Regions from separate parts of the Saccharopolyspora sp. NPDC003752 genome, predicted to be linked through region 3. Evidence: riboswitches for the same ligand, from Rfam matches in the RefSeq annotation. Region 3 holds a riboswitch; each other region holds the start of a gene.
What was found. Region 3 has a riboswitch for glycine ahead of gcvH (glycine cleavage system protein GcvH). Riboswitches for the same ligand answer to the same signal wherever they lie in the genome.
Positions count from the first base shown of each region.

Region 1: linked by a shared signal. The riboswitch ahead of gcvP (aminomethyl-transferring glycine dehydrogenase) and the one ahead of gcvH (glycine cleavage system protein GcvH) in region 3 are both predicted to bind glycine.
Region 2: linked by a shared signal. The riboswitch ahead of gcvT (glycine cleavage system aminomethyltransferase GcvT) and the one ahead of gcvH (glycine cleavage system protein GcvH) in region 3 are both predicted to bind glycine.

Region 1 is NZ_JBSGJZ010000008.1:138,405-141,669, forward strand. It holds gene ACWEV3_RS13115 (bifunctional nuclease family protein) at 167-643, shown strand; gene ACWEV3_RS13120 (MerR family transcriptional regulator) at 880-1,449, shown strand; glycine riboswitch at 1,537-1,638, shown strand; gene gcvP (aminomethyl-transferring glycine dehydrogenase) at 1,811-3,265, shown strand, end outside.
Region 2 is NZ_JBSGJZ010000030.1:93,627-96,891, reverse strand. It holds gene glyA (serine hydroxymethyltransferase) at 1-288, opposite strand, end outside; gene gcvT (glycine cleavage system aminomethyltransferase GcvT) at 314-1,417, opposite strand; glycine riboswitch at 1,533-1,633, opposite strand; glycine riboswitch at 1,634-1,733, opposite strand; gene ACWEV3_RS31310 (TetR/AcrR family transcriptional regulator) at 1,811-2,437, opposite strand; gene ACWEV3_RS31305 (acyl-CoA dehydrogenase family protein) at 2,539-3,265, shown strand, end outside.
Region 3 is NZ_JBSGJZ010000024.1:75,955-79,219, forward strand. It holds gene ACWEV3_RS27630 (L-serine ammonia-lyase) at 69-1,424, opposite strand; gene gcvH (glycine cleavage system protein GcvH) at 1,455-1,826, opposite strand; glycine riboswitch at 1,873-1,972, opposite strand; glycine riboswitch at 1,973-2,077, opposite strand; gene ACWEV3_RS27640 (PucR family transcriptional regulator) at 2,190-3,265, shown strand, end outside.

The DNA of each region.
Region 1 (3,265 bases), on a different contig from region 3:
GCGGTTCGGACCAGATGCACCGGCAGGAAGGCCGCGGATTCGGTGGTCGACCAGACCGCTAAAGGGATGGGCGTGTCCGCCGCAACGCGGGTAGCGTCGGAGGCGTCGGTGCGCGATCCTCGACGGGGATGTCACGCTTCGGCGCGCTGGAGGAGGCGATGTGACGATGAGCAGCGAGATGCGCGTCGTCGGCGTGCGAGTTGAACTACCAGCAAACCAGCCGATTCTGCTGTTGCGCGAGGCGCACGGCGAGCGTTACCTGCCGATCTGGATCGGCTCGGTCGAGGCGACCGCCATCGCGCTGGAGCAGCAGGGTGTGCGGCCGCAGAGACCCCTTACCCACGACCTGTTGAAGGACGTCATCGGCGCCCTCGGGCGCGACCTGGAACAGGTGCGGATCACCGACCTGCAGGACGGCACCTTCTTCGCCGAGCTGGTGTTCGACGGGGATGTGCGGGTCTCCGCGCGGCCGAGCGACTCGGTGGCGCTGGCGCTGCGCATCGGGGTGCCCATCCACGCCGACGAATCGGTGCTGGACGAGGCGGGGCTGATCATCCCGGACGAGCAGGAGGACGAGGTGGAGAAGTTCCGCGAGTTCCTGGACTCCGTCTCCCCGGAGGACTTCCGCGGCGCCGACACCTGAGCCCGCCGATCGACCGACGACACAGCCTGGCCCCCGTCTGCGCGAGCAGGCGGGGGCCGGGTCGTCCGGGTGCCCCGCGCGTCGCGTTGACCTCCCCGCGGGGCAGGCCTACCGTCGAACTTACGCGAATTGCCCCGGTGTGATTCGGCCGCTGGGGGGTGTTCGCGGCCTCGGACCGCGATGGTCCGGGAGCTGGTGATCGTCGTCGGCTTCGTGCCGGACGAGGGGAGGCAGGCGTGGTCGAGGAAGCGTCCAACCGGGATGCTGCCGTGGAGCAGGGCGAGCTGTTCCCCGACGCCTCGCTGCCGGACGAACTGGTCGGCTACCGGGGTCCGGCCGCCTGCCAGATCGCCGGCATCACCTACCGCCAGTTGGACTACTGGGCGCGCACCAAGCTGGTCGGCCCGTCCATCCGCGGCGCCGCCGGCTCCGGCTCGCAGCGGCTGTACTCGTTCAAGGACATCCTGGTGCTCAAGGTGGTCAAGCGACTGCTGGACACCGGGGTGTCGCTGCACAACATCCGGGTCGCGGTGGAACACCTGCGCAACCGGGGCGTGCAGGACCTGGCCAGGCTGACGCTGTTCAGCGACGGGACGACGGTCTACGAGTGCACCTCTGCCGAGGAGGTGGTCGACCTGTTGCAGGGTGGCCAAGGAGTGTTCGGCATCGCCGTCAGCGGTGCGATGCGCGAGATCAGCGGCACGATCCACGACTTCCCGGCGGAACGGGCCGACGGCGCGGAGCTGGTCCCGATGGACGACGAGCTGTCCCGTCGGCGGCGCGACCGGCAGGCCGAGACCGGCTGAGCCGACCGGCCCCGACCGGGTGGTGTGTGGCCGGTGACATCGCTGGTCCGCTCGGACCCCCTGATCGGGTAAGCTGCGGCACATCGCCGACCCCGTGCGGGAGAGTCCGGCCCGGCCTAGGCCGCGGTCGGCGCCGAAGGAGCAACCCTCCCCGCCAACCTCTCAGGCCACCTGGACCGCACGGGCGAGATACCTCTGGAAAGAGGGTGCACCACGGCCGTGGTGCACCCCGCCGACGGTGCAAGCCCGGTTCCCGGGTGAAGCTCTCAGGCGTTCGCTTCGCGGACAGTGACAGAGGGGGAGAGCAGGGCAGTTCCGGCTGCCTGCCGCCCTTTGCCGCCGCGACGATTGAGGTTTGGCGATGACCGACGTGACCCACGACCGCATTCCCCTGGCCGCCCTGGAGCACGGCACGCCGTTCGCCGACCGGCACGTCGGCCCGATGCCGGCCGAACTCGCGCGCATGCTCGACGTGATCGGCGTCGGCTCGCTGGAGGAGCTGGGGCAGAACGCCGTGCCGGACACGATCCGGGAAGGCGACCTGCAGCTGGCGCTGCCGGAGCCGGCCACCGAGTCCGAGGCGCTGGCCGAGCTGCGCGAGCTGGCGCGCCGCTGTCGCCCGCACACCGAGATGATCGGGCTCGGCTACTACGGCACGGTCACGCCGCCGGTGATCCTGCGCAACGTGCTGGAGAGCCCCGCCTGGTACACGGCCTACACGCCGTACCAGCCGGAGATCTCGCAGGGCCGGCTCGAAGCGCTGCTGAACTTCCAGACGATGGTGGCCGACCTGGCCGGGGTGCCGGTGGCCAACGCGTCGATGCTCGACGAGTCCACCGCCGCGGCCGAGGGCATGACGCTGGTGCGCCGCGCGGGCCGGTCGAAGTCGCCGCGGTTCGTGGTGGACGCCGACACGCTGCCGCAGACCATCGCGGTGATCGAGACCCGCGCGGAGCCGCTGGGCATCGAGGTCGTCGTCGCCGACCTCGCCGCGGGCGCGCAGGCGCTGCCGGACGGCGAGTTCTTCGGCGTGCTGCTGTCCTACCCGGGCGCTTCCGGCGCGGTGCGGGACCACGAGGAGATCATCGCGGAGGTCCACCGGCGCGGCGCGAAGGTCGTCGTCGCGGCCGACCTGCTGGCGCTGACGCTGCTGCGCTCGCCCGGCGAGATCGGCGCGGACGTGGTGGTCGGCAGCACCCAGCGGTTCGGCGTGCCGATGGGCTTCGGCGGCCCGCACGCCGGGTTCATGGCCGTGGCCAAGGGCTTCGAACGGCAGCTGCCGGGGCGGTTGGTCGGCGTGAGCGTCGACGCCGACGGCAACCAGGCCTACCGGCTGGCGCTGCAGACCCGCGAACAGCACATCCGCCGTGAGAAGGCCACCAGCAACATCTGCACCGCGCAGGTGCTGCTGGCCGTCGTGGCTTCGATGTACGCGGTCTACCACGGCCCGGCCGGGCTGCGGTCGATCGCGACCCGCGCGCACCGGATGGCGGCGGTGCTCGCCGAGCAGCTGCGCCGCGGTGGCGTCGAGGTGCTGCACCAGGAGTTCTTCGACACGATCTTCGTGAAGGTGCCGGGCAAGGCCGACGACGTCGTCGCCAGGGCCCGCCGGGGCGGCATCAACCTCCGCCGCGTGGACGCCGACCACGTCGGCATCAGCTGCGACGAGACCACCACGCGGGCGCACCTGGCGACGGTGTGGCAGGCCTTCGGCGTCACCGGCGGTGACGTCGACGAGCTCGACATCGAGACGCCGGACGCGCTGCCCGCGGCGCTGGAGCGCACCTCGGAGTACCTGACCCACCCGGTGTTCCAC
Region 2 (3,265 bases), on a different contig from region 3:
CACGTTGGCGAAGGACGCGCCGAAGAGCTCCTTGACCCGGTCGATGGCCAGCTGCTCGATGACGTCGACGTGCTCGCAGCCGCCGTAGTAGCGCCGGCCCGGGTAGCCCTCGGCGTACTTGTTCGTCAGCACCGAGCCCTGCGCCTCGAGGACGGCCTGCGGTGCGAAGTTCTCCGAGGCGATCATCTCCAGCGTGCTCTGCTGGCGGTTGAGTTCGGCGCCGACCGCCGCCGCCACCTCGGGGTCCACCGCGGCCAGCTGGTCGTTGAACAGGTCCGGTGTCGACATGGTGTTGCCTCCTGTGTATTTCTCTTCAGGCATTGCGGCGGTAGAACGGCAGCTCGACGACCTGCACCGCGACGGCCTTGCCGCGGATGTCGACCTGCAGCTGCGTGCCGGGTTCGCTGTGGTCGCGGTCCACGTAGGCCATCCCGATCGGGTGGCCGAGCGTCGGGGAGGGGGCGCCGCTGGTCACGACGCCGATCTCGGCGCCGTCGGCGTCCAGCACGCGGTAGCCGTGCCGGGGCGCCCGGCGCTGCTCGGTGCTCAAGCCGACCAGCGTGCGCTCGGTGGGCTTCTCGGCCGCGGCGGCCAGCGCGTCCTTGCCGACGAAGTCGCCGGCCTTGTCCAGCTTGACCACCCGGCCGAGGTTGGCGTGGAAGGGCGTGAGCTCGGCGGACAGCTCGTTGCCGTACAGCGGCATGCCGGCCTCCAGCCGCAGCGTGTCGCGGCAGGACAACCCGGCGGGCTGCAGGCCGTGCTCGGCGCCGGAGGAGGTCAGCGCCTGCCAGACCGCCTCGGCGTCGCCGGGCTCGGTGAACAGCTCGAAGCCGTCCTCGCCGGTGTAACCGGTGCGCGCCAGCAGCACGTCCTTGCCCGCGACCCGGCTGCGGTAGCCCGCGTAGTACTTGACCTCGGCGAGGTCGGTGTCGGTCAGCGGCGCGAGGATCGCGACCGCGTTCGGGCCCTGCACCGCGATCAGCGCGTAGTCATCGGAGACGTCCTGGTGCTCGGCGTCGAAGCCGCCGATGCGCTCGGCCAGCTCGGCGGAGACCACGGCGGCGTTCGCCGCGTTGGCCACCACCAGGAACTCCTCGTCGCCGAGCCGGTAGACGATCAGGTCGTCGAGCACGCCGCCGGCGGCGTTGCAGATCATCGTGTAGCGGGCGCGGCCGGGCTTGATCGCGGACGCGTTGGCGACCAGCGCGTAGTCCAGCGCCTCGGCGGCCTGCGGCCCGCTGATCCGGATCTCACCCATGTGGGTCAGGTCGAACAGGCCGGCGCCGGTGCGCACCGCGTTGTGCTCGGCGGTGTCGCCCGAGTAGCGCAGCGGCATCCGCCAGCCGGCGAATTCGGTGAACGTCGCCCCGAGGGCTTCGTGCACGTGGTGCAAGGGCGTCTGTCGTGGCGACGACATGGTGAGACTCCTCCTGGTGGGCGCCGGTCGGCAGTCGAGGGCCGGTCAGCTCACTGAGCCCAACCTTATCGGGGATGCCTCGACCTCGACCTGCGCGGGCTTGCGCTGGTCGGGCGGTCTCCCCGGAGTCATTGGCCTGAGAGTTTCGCCGCCCGCGAGGGGGCGGCTTGCACCGTGGGCGAGAAGCGGGCGCTTCTGCTTTTCTCCGTGTTCGCCTGGTGCCGTGCGGTGCCGGTGCCTGAGAGTTTGCTGGGGAGAATTGCTCCTTCGGCGCTCCGGTCCCGGAACGGGCCGGAGTCTCTCCCGCACGACGTCGTGGGCGCGGTATTCGGTTGTGTGAACGCCGACGCTACGAACCGGCGTGACCCACGTCAACCGGGCGGGTGAGTGATCTCAGGCGGGGAGCTCGCCGTACTGCTTCTCCAGGCCGTCGACCAGGGCGGCCAGGGCCAGCTCGAAGCTGTCGGCGTCGATCTCCGCCGCGTGCTCGCGGAGCAGGTGGGCCTTGTTCAGGTGCGGGAAGCGGTCGCCGTAGAGCGCCGCGTCGTCCGGGAAGCCGCCGCTGAAGGAGCCCATCGCCGAGCCCACCACCAGGTACTTCGTCGAGGCGCCGATCATCGTGGCGTAGCGCTGCGGCCAGCCCGCCCTGGTCAGGCCGCCGTGCACCGCGTCTGCCCGGCGCAGCGCGTTCTCCCGGCGGGCCGGGCCGTAGGCCAGGAACGGGACCAGGTTCGGGTGGGCGATCAGGGCGGCCCGGTAGGAGCGCGCCCAGGTGCGCAGGCCGGTCGTCCAGTCCGCGTCGAAGCCGGAGACGTCGACCGCGGCCATCACGTCGTCGGCGATCTCGTGCAGCAGCTCGTCCTTGGTCGACACGTGGTTGTACAGCGACGCCGCGCGGACGCCGAGCCGTTCGGCCAGCCGCCGCATGGACAGCGCTTCGAGGCCGTCGGCGTCGATGATCTCCAGGCCGATCCGCCGGATGCGTTCCGGCGACAGCCGGGGGGTGGTCGGTCTGGGCACGTCTTCTCCTCGTCGGATCCCTTGCGGCGCTCGCCGGGACCGCCTTAGGCTGCCACAAAACTAACGACGTTAGTTAGCTGGCCGCAGGAAAGGATCCGGCGATGGTCGACTTCTCGCTGTCCGACACAGAACGCGACATCCGCGACTGGGTGCGCAACTTCGTCCAGCGCGAACTGGTGCCGCTGGAACAGGAGGTGCTGCGCCGCGAGCGCGCCGGGGAACGCGGCCTGACCAAGGACGAGCAGCGGGAACTGCAGGACAAGGCGAAGCAGGCCGGGTTCTGGGGCGTGCAGACGCCCGAGGAGTACGGCGGCATGGGCCTGTCGGCGGTGATGACGGCGCTCATCGAGGTCGAGCTCGGCCGCACCTTCGTGCCGTTCCGCTTCGGCGGCTACGCCGACAACATCCTGTACTACGCCAACGACGACCAGAAGGAGCGCTACCTGCTCCCGACGATCGAGGGCACCCGCAAGTCGTGCTTCGCGATCACCGAGCCCGGCGCCGGCTCGGACGCCAAGAACCTGCGCACCACCGCCGTCAAGGACGGCGACGAGTGGGTCATCAACGGCGAGAAGACCTTCATCACCGGCGGCATCGACGCCGACTTCGTGATGGTCTTCGCCGTCACCGACCGGGAGAAGGGCGCAGGCGGCGGCGTCACCTGCTTCCTGGCCGACCGCGACGCGGGCTGGAAGTCCGAGCCGATCGACATCATGGGCCCGTGGGAGCGGCAGCCCGCCGCGCTGGTGTTCGACAACGTGCGGGTCCCGGAGCACAACGTGCTCGGCGAGGTCGGCCAGGGCTTCAAGCTCGCCATGCAGTGGATCG
Region 3 (3,265 bases):
CCCAGCACTCACCGCACGGCCCGGTGGTGACAGGAAAGTTCCCATGCACTCACCGGGCGTGCGGCGGGTCAGCACTCGATGACGTTGACGGCGAGGCCGCCGCGAGCCGTCTCCTTGTACTTGACCTTCATGTCCCGGCCGGTCTCGCGCATGGTCTTGATGACCTTGTCCAGCGAGACGAAATGGGTGCCGTCGCCGCGCAGCGCCATCCGAGCCGCCGTGATCGCCTTCACCGACGCGACTGCGTTGCGCTCGATGCACGGGATCTGCACGAGACCGCCGATCGGGTCGCAGGTGAGGCCGAGGTTGTGCTCCATCGCGATCTCCGCGGCGTTCTCCACCTGGCTCGGGGTCCCGCCGAGCACCTCGGCGAGCCCGGCGGCCGCCATCGAGCACGCGGACCCGACCTCGCCCTGGCAGCCGACCTCGGCACCGGAGATCGACGCGTTCTCCTTGAACAGCACGCCGACCGCACCGGCCGCGAGCAGGAAGCGCACCACGCCGGCGTCGTCGGCGCCCGGCACGAACCGCATGTAGTAGTGCAGCACCGCGGGGACGATCCCGGCCGCGCCGTTGGTCGGCGCGGTCACCACGCGCCCGCCGGCCGCGTTCTCCTCGTTCACCGCGAGCGCGAAGAGCGTCACCCACTCCAGCGCATCGTCGTGCTCGGTCAGCGAAGCGGCCAGCTCCGCCGCCCGTCGCCGGACCTTGAGCCCGCCGGGCAGTTCGCCGGAGTTCCGGCATCCGTTGTCCACGCATTCGCGCATGACCTGCCAGATGCCCAGCAGCTCCTTGTGCACGGCGTCCTCGCCGCGCCAGGACAGCTCGTTGGCCAGCATGACGCCGCTGATCGGCAGCCCGGACTCCTCGGTGCGGGCGAGCAGTTCCGCGCCGGTCCGGAACGGGTACCGCACCGGGGTCGCGTCGGGCTTGATCCGATCGGTGCCGGTGGCGTCCTCGTCGACGACAAAACCGCCGCCGACCGAGTAGTAGACCGCGCTCTCCAGCTCGACCCCGTCGGTGCCGGTCGCGGTGAACCGCATGCCGTTGGGGTGCAGCGGCAGCGACTTGCGCCGGTGCATCACCAGGTCGCGGTCCACGGTGAACCGGATCTCCTGCACGCCGTCGAGCCGCAGCCGCCCGGTCTCCCGGATCTCGGCGACCCGGCCCTCCACCGCCGCCGGGTCGACGGTCTCCGGGCTGTGCCCCTCGAGACCGAGCAGCACCGCCTTCGGGCTGCCGTGCCCGTGCCCGGTCGCGCCGAGCGACCCGAACAGTTCCGCCTTGATCCGCTTGACCTGCGGCAACCGGCCCTCGCCGTGCAACCGCTGCACGAACAGCCGGGCCGCGCGCATCGGGCCGACCGTGTGCGAACTGGAGGGCCCGATACCGACCGAGAACAGGTCGAAGACGCTGATCGCCATTGACCGTCTCCTCCCCTCGCCTATTCCCCGCTACTCCGCGATCACCGCGGCGTACTGCTCGGCGGTGAGCAGGGCACCGGTGTCGGAGGTGCGCACCTCCAGCAGCCAGCCCTCGCCGTAGGGCTCGGAGTTGACCAGCGCCGGATCGTCCACGACGGACTCGTTGATCGCCACGACCTCGCCGGTGACCGGCGCGAACAGGTCGCTGACGGACTTCGTGGACTCCAGCTCGCCGCAGGCCTGGCCCGCCTCGATCTGCTCCCCCACCTCGGGCAGTTGCACGAAGACGATGTCGCCGAGCGCGTCCGCGGCGTGCTGGGTGATGCCGATCCGGACCAGCTCGTCGCGGTCCTCGATCCACTCGTGCTCTTCGGTGTAGCGCAGGTTCGCAGGCAGGGACATGTCGGGAGGCTCCAAGGCTTTCGGGGGCAGGGATGCCCGGGGCTGGGCCTCCCCCTCTGTTTCGGAACCTGAGAGCTTCGCCGCGGTTTCTCGCGGCTTGCACCGTGGGTGGAGCGTCACGGATGACGCGCGCTTTCCAGAGTTGCCTCGCCCGAACGGTCATGGGTGCCTGAGAGTTTGTGGGGAGTCTTGCTCCTTCGGCGCCCTGACGGCTCGGTGTGAGCCCTCAAGGTCTCTCCCGCACGGGGTCGACGGCCGGTATGCGATTGTCGATGTGCTCAGCAACGATAAACGGGCCAGCCCTGGTGTCAATGCCCTCCCCCACCTGACTGGCAGCGGCCCGAAGCACTCAGGAGGCCGGTGATGCTGGACATCCGGGCGCTGGTCGAACGGGTCGGCCCCACGCTGCTGCGCACAGTGGTCAGCCCGGAGCCGACGGTCTGCGTGGGAGACGTCGTCATCGCCGAACCCGATGAGCCGCCGACCGCGGCGGGCGGCGACCTCGTGCTGGGCGTGGCAGTCGCGGATCGCGAGCAGGCGAAGCGGCTGGCGAGGGCCTGCGGCGCGCAGGGCGCGGCAGCGGTGCTGCTCAAGCCGCCGATCTCGGTGGACGACGCGGTGGCCGCGGCGGCCGAGGAAGCCGGGGTGGCCCTGGTGGAAGTCCGGCCGGGTACCGGTTGGGCGCAGTTGGTGTGGCTGATCCGGGCGGCGCTGGGCGGGACCGGCATCGAGGAGGCCGACGCGCGCGGCACCGGGGTCGGCGACCTGTTCCGCCTCGCCGACGCGGTCGCCGACGTGGTGGACGCGCCGGTCACGATCGAGGACGCGCACTCCCAGGTCCTGGCCTACTCCGCCCGGCAGGACCTGACCGACCCGGCGCGGGTGTCGACCATCATGGGCCGGAAGCAGCCCGACGAGGTGCTCGCCAAGTTCCGGGCCCGCGGCACGTTCCGCCAGCTCAGCAAGGGCAGTTCGGCGATCTTCGTGCCCGCCCAGCAGGACGGCACCCTGCCCCGCCTGGTGGTGCCGATCCGGATGGGCGGCGAGCTGCTCGGTTCGATGTGGGCCGTGGTGCCCGGCGAGGTCTCCGAGGAGCGGTCCACCGCGTTCGCCGACACCGCCCCGCTGGTCGCGCTGCAACTGCTGCGGTGGCGGGCGGTGGCGGACGCGGAGCGCCGCCGGTCCGCCGAGCAGGTGCGGCTGCTGCTGGAGGGGGGCGAGGGCTGGCGGGTGGCCGTGAACGAGCTGGCGGTGCCCAACGAGGCGCATCGGGTCGTCGCGATCGAAATGCCGTCGTCCGCCGGGCCAGCGGAGGGGCACCGGCTGGCGATGTGGGAGTGGATCACGCGCGGGATCGGACGGCGCCCGCTGGTCACCGAGATCGGCACCATGCTCTACGCCCTGGTGCCGGACCGGGCGGGCGCGGGCGGCTGGCCGGA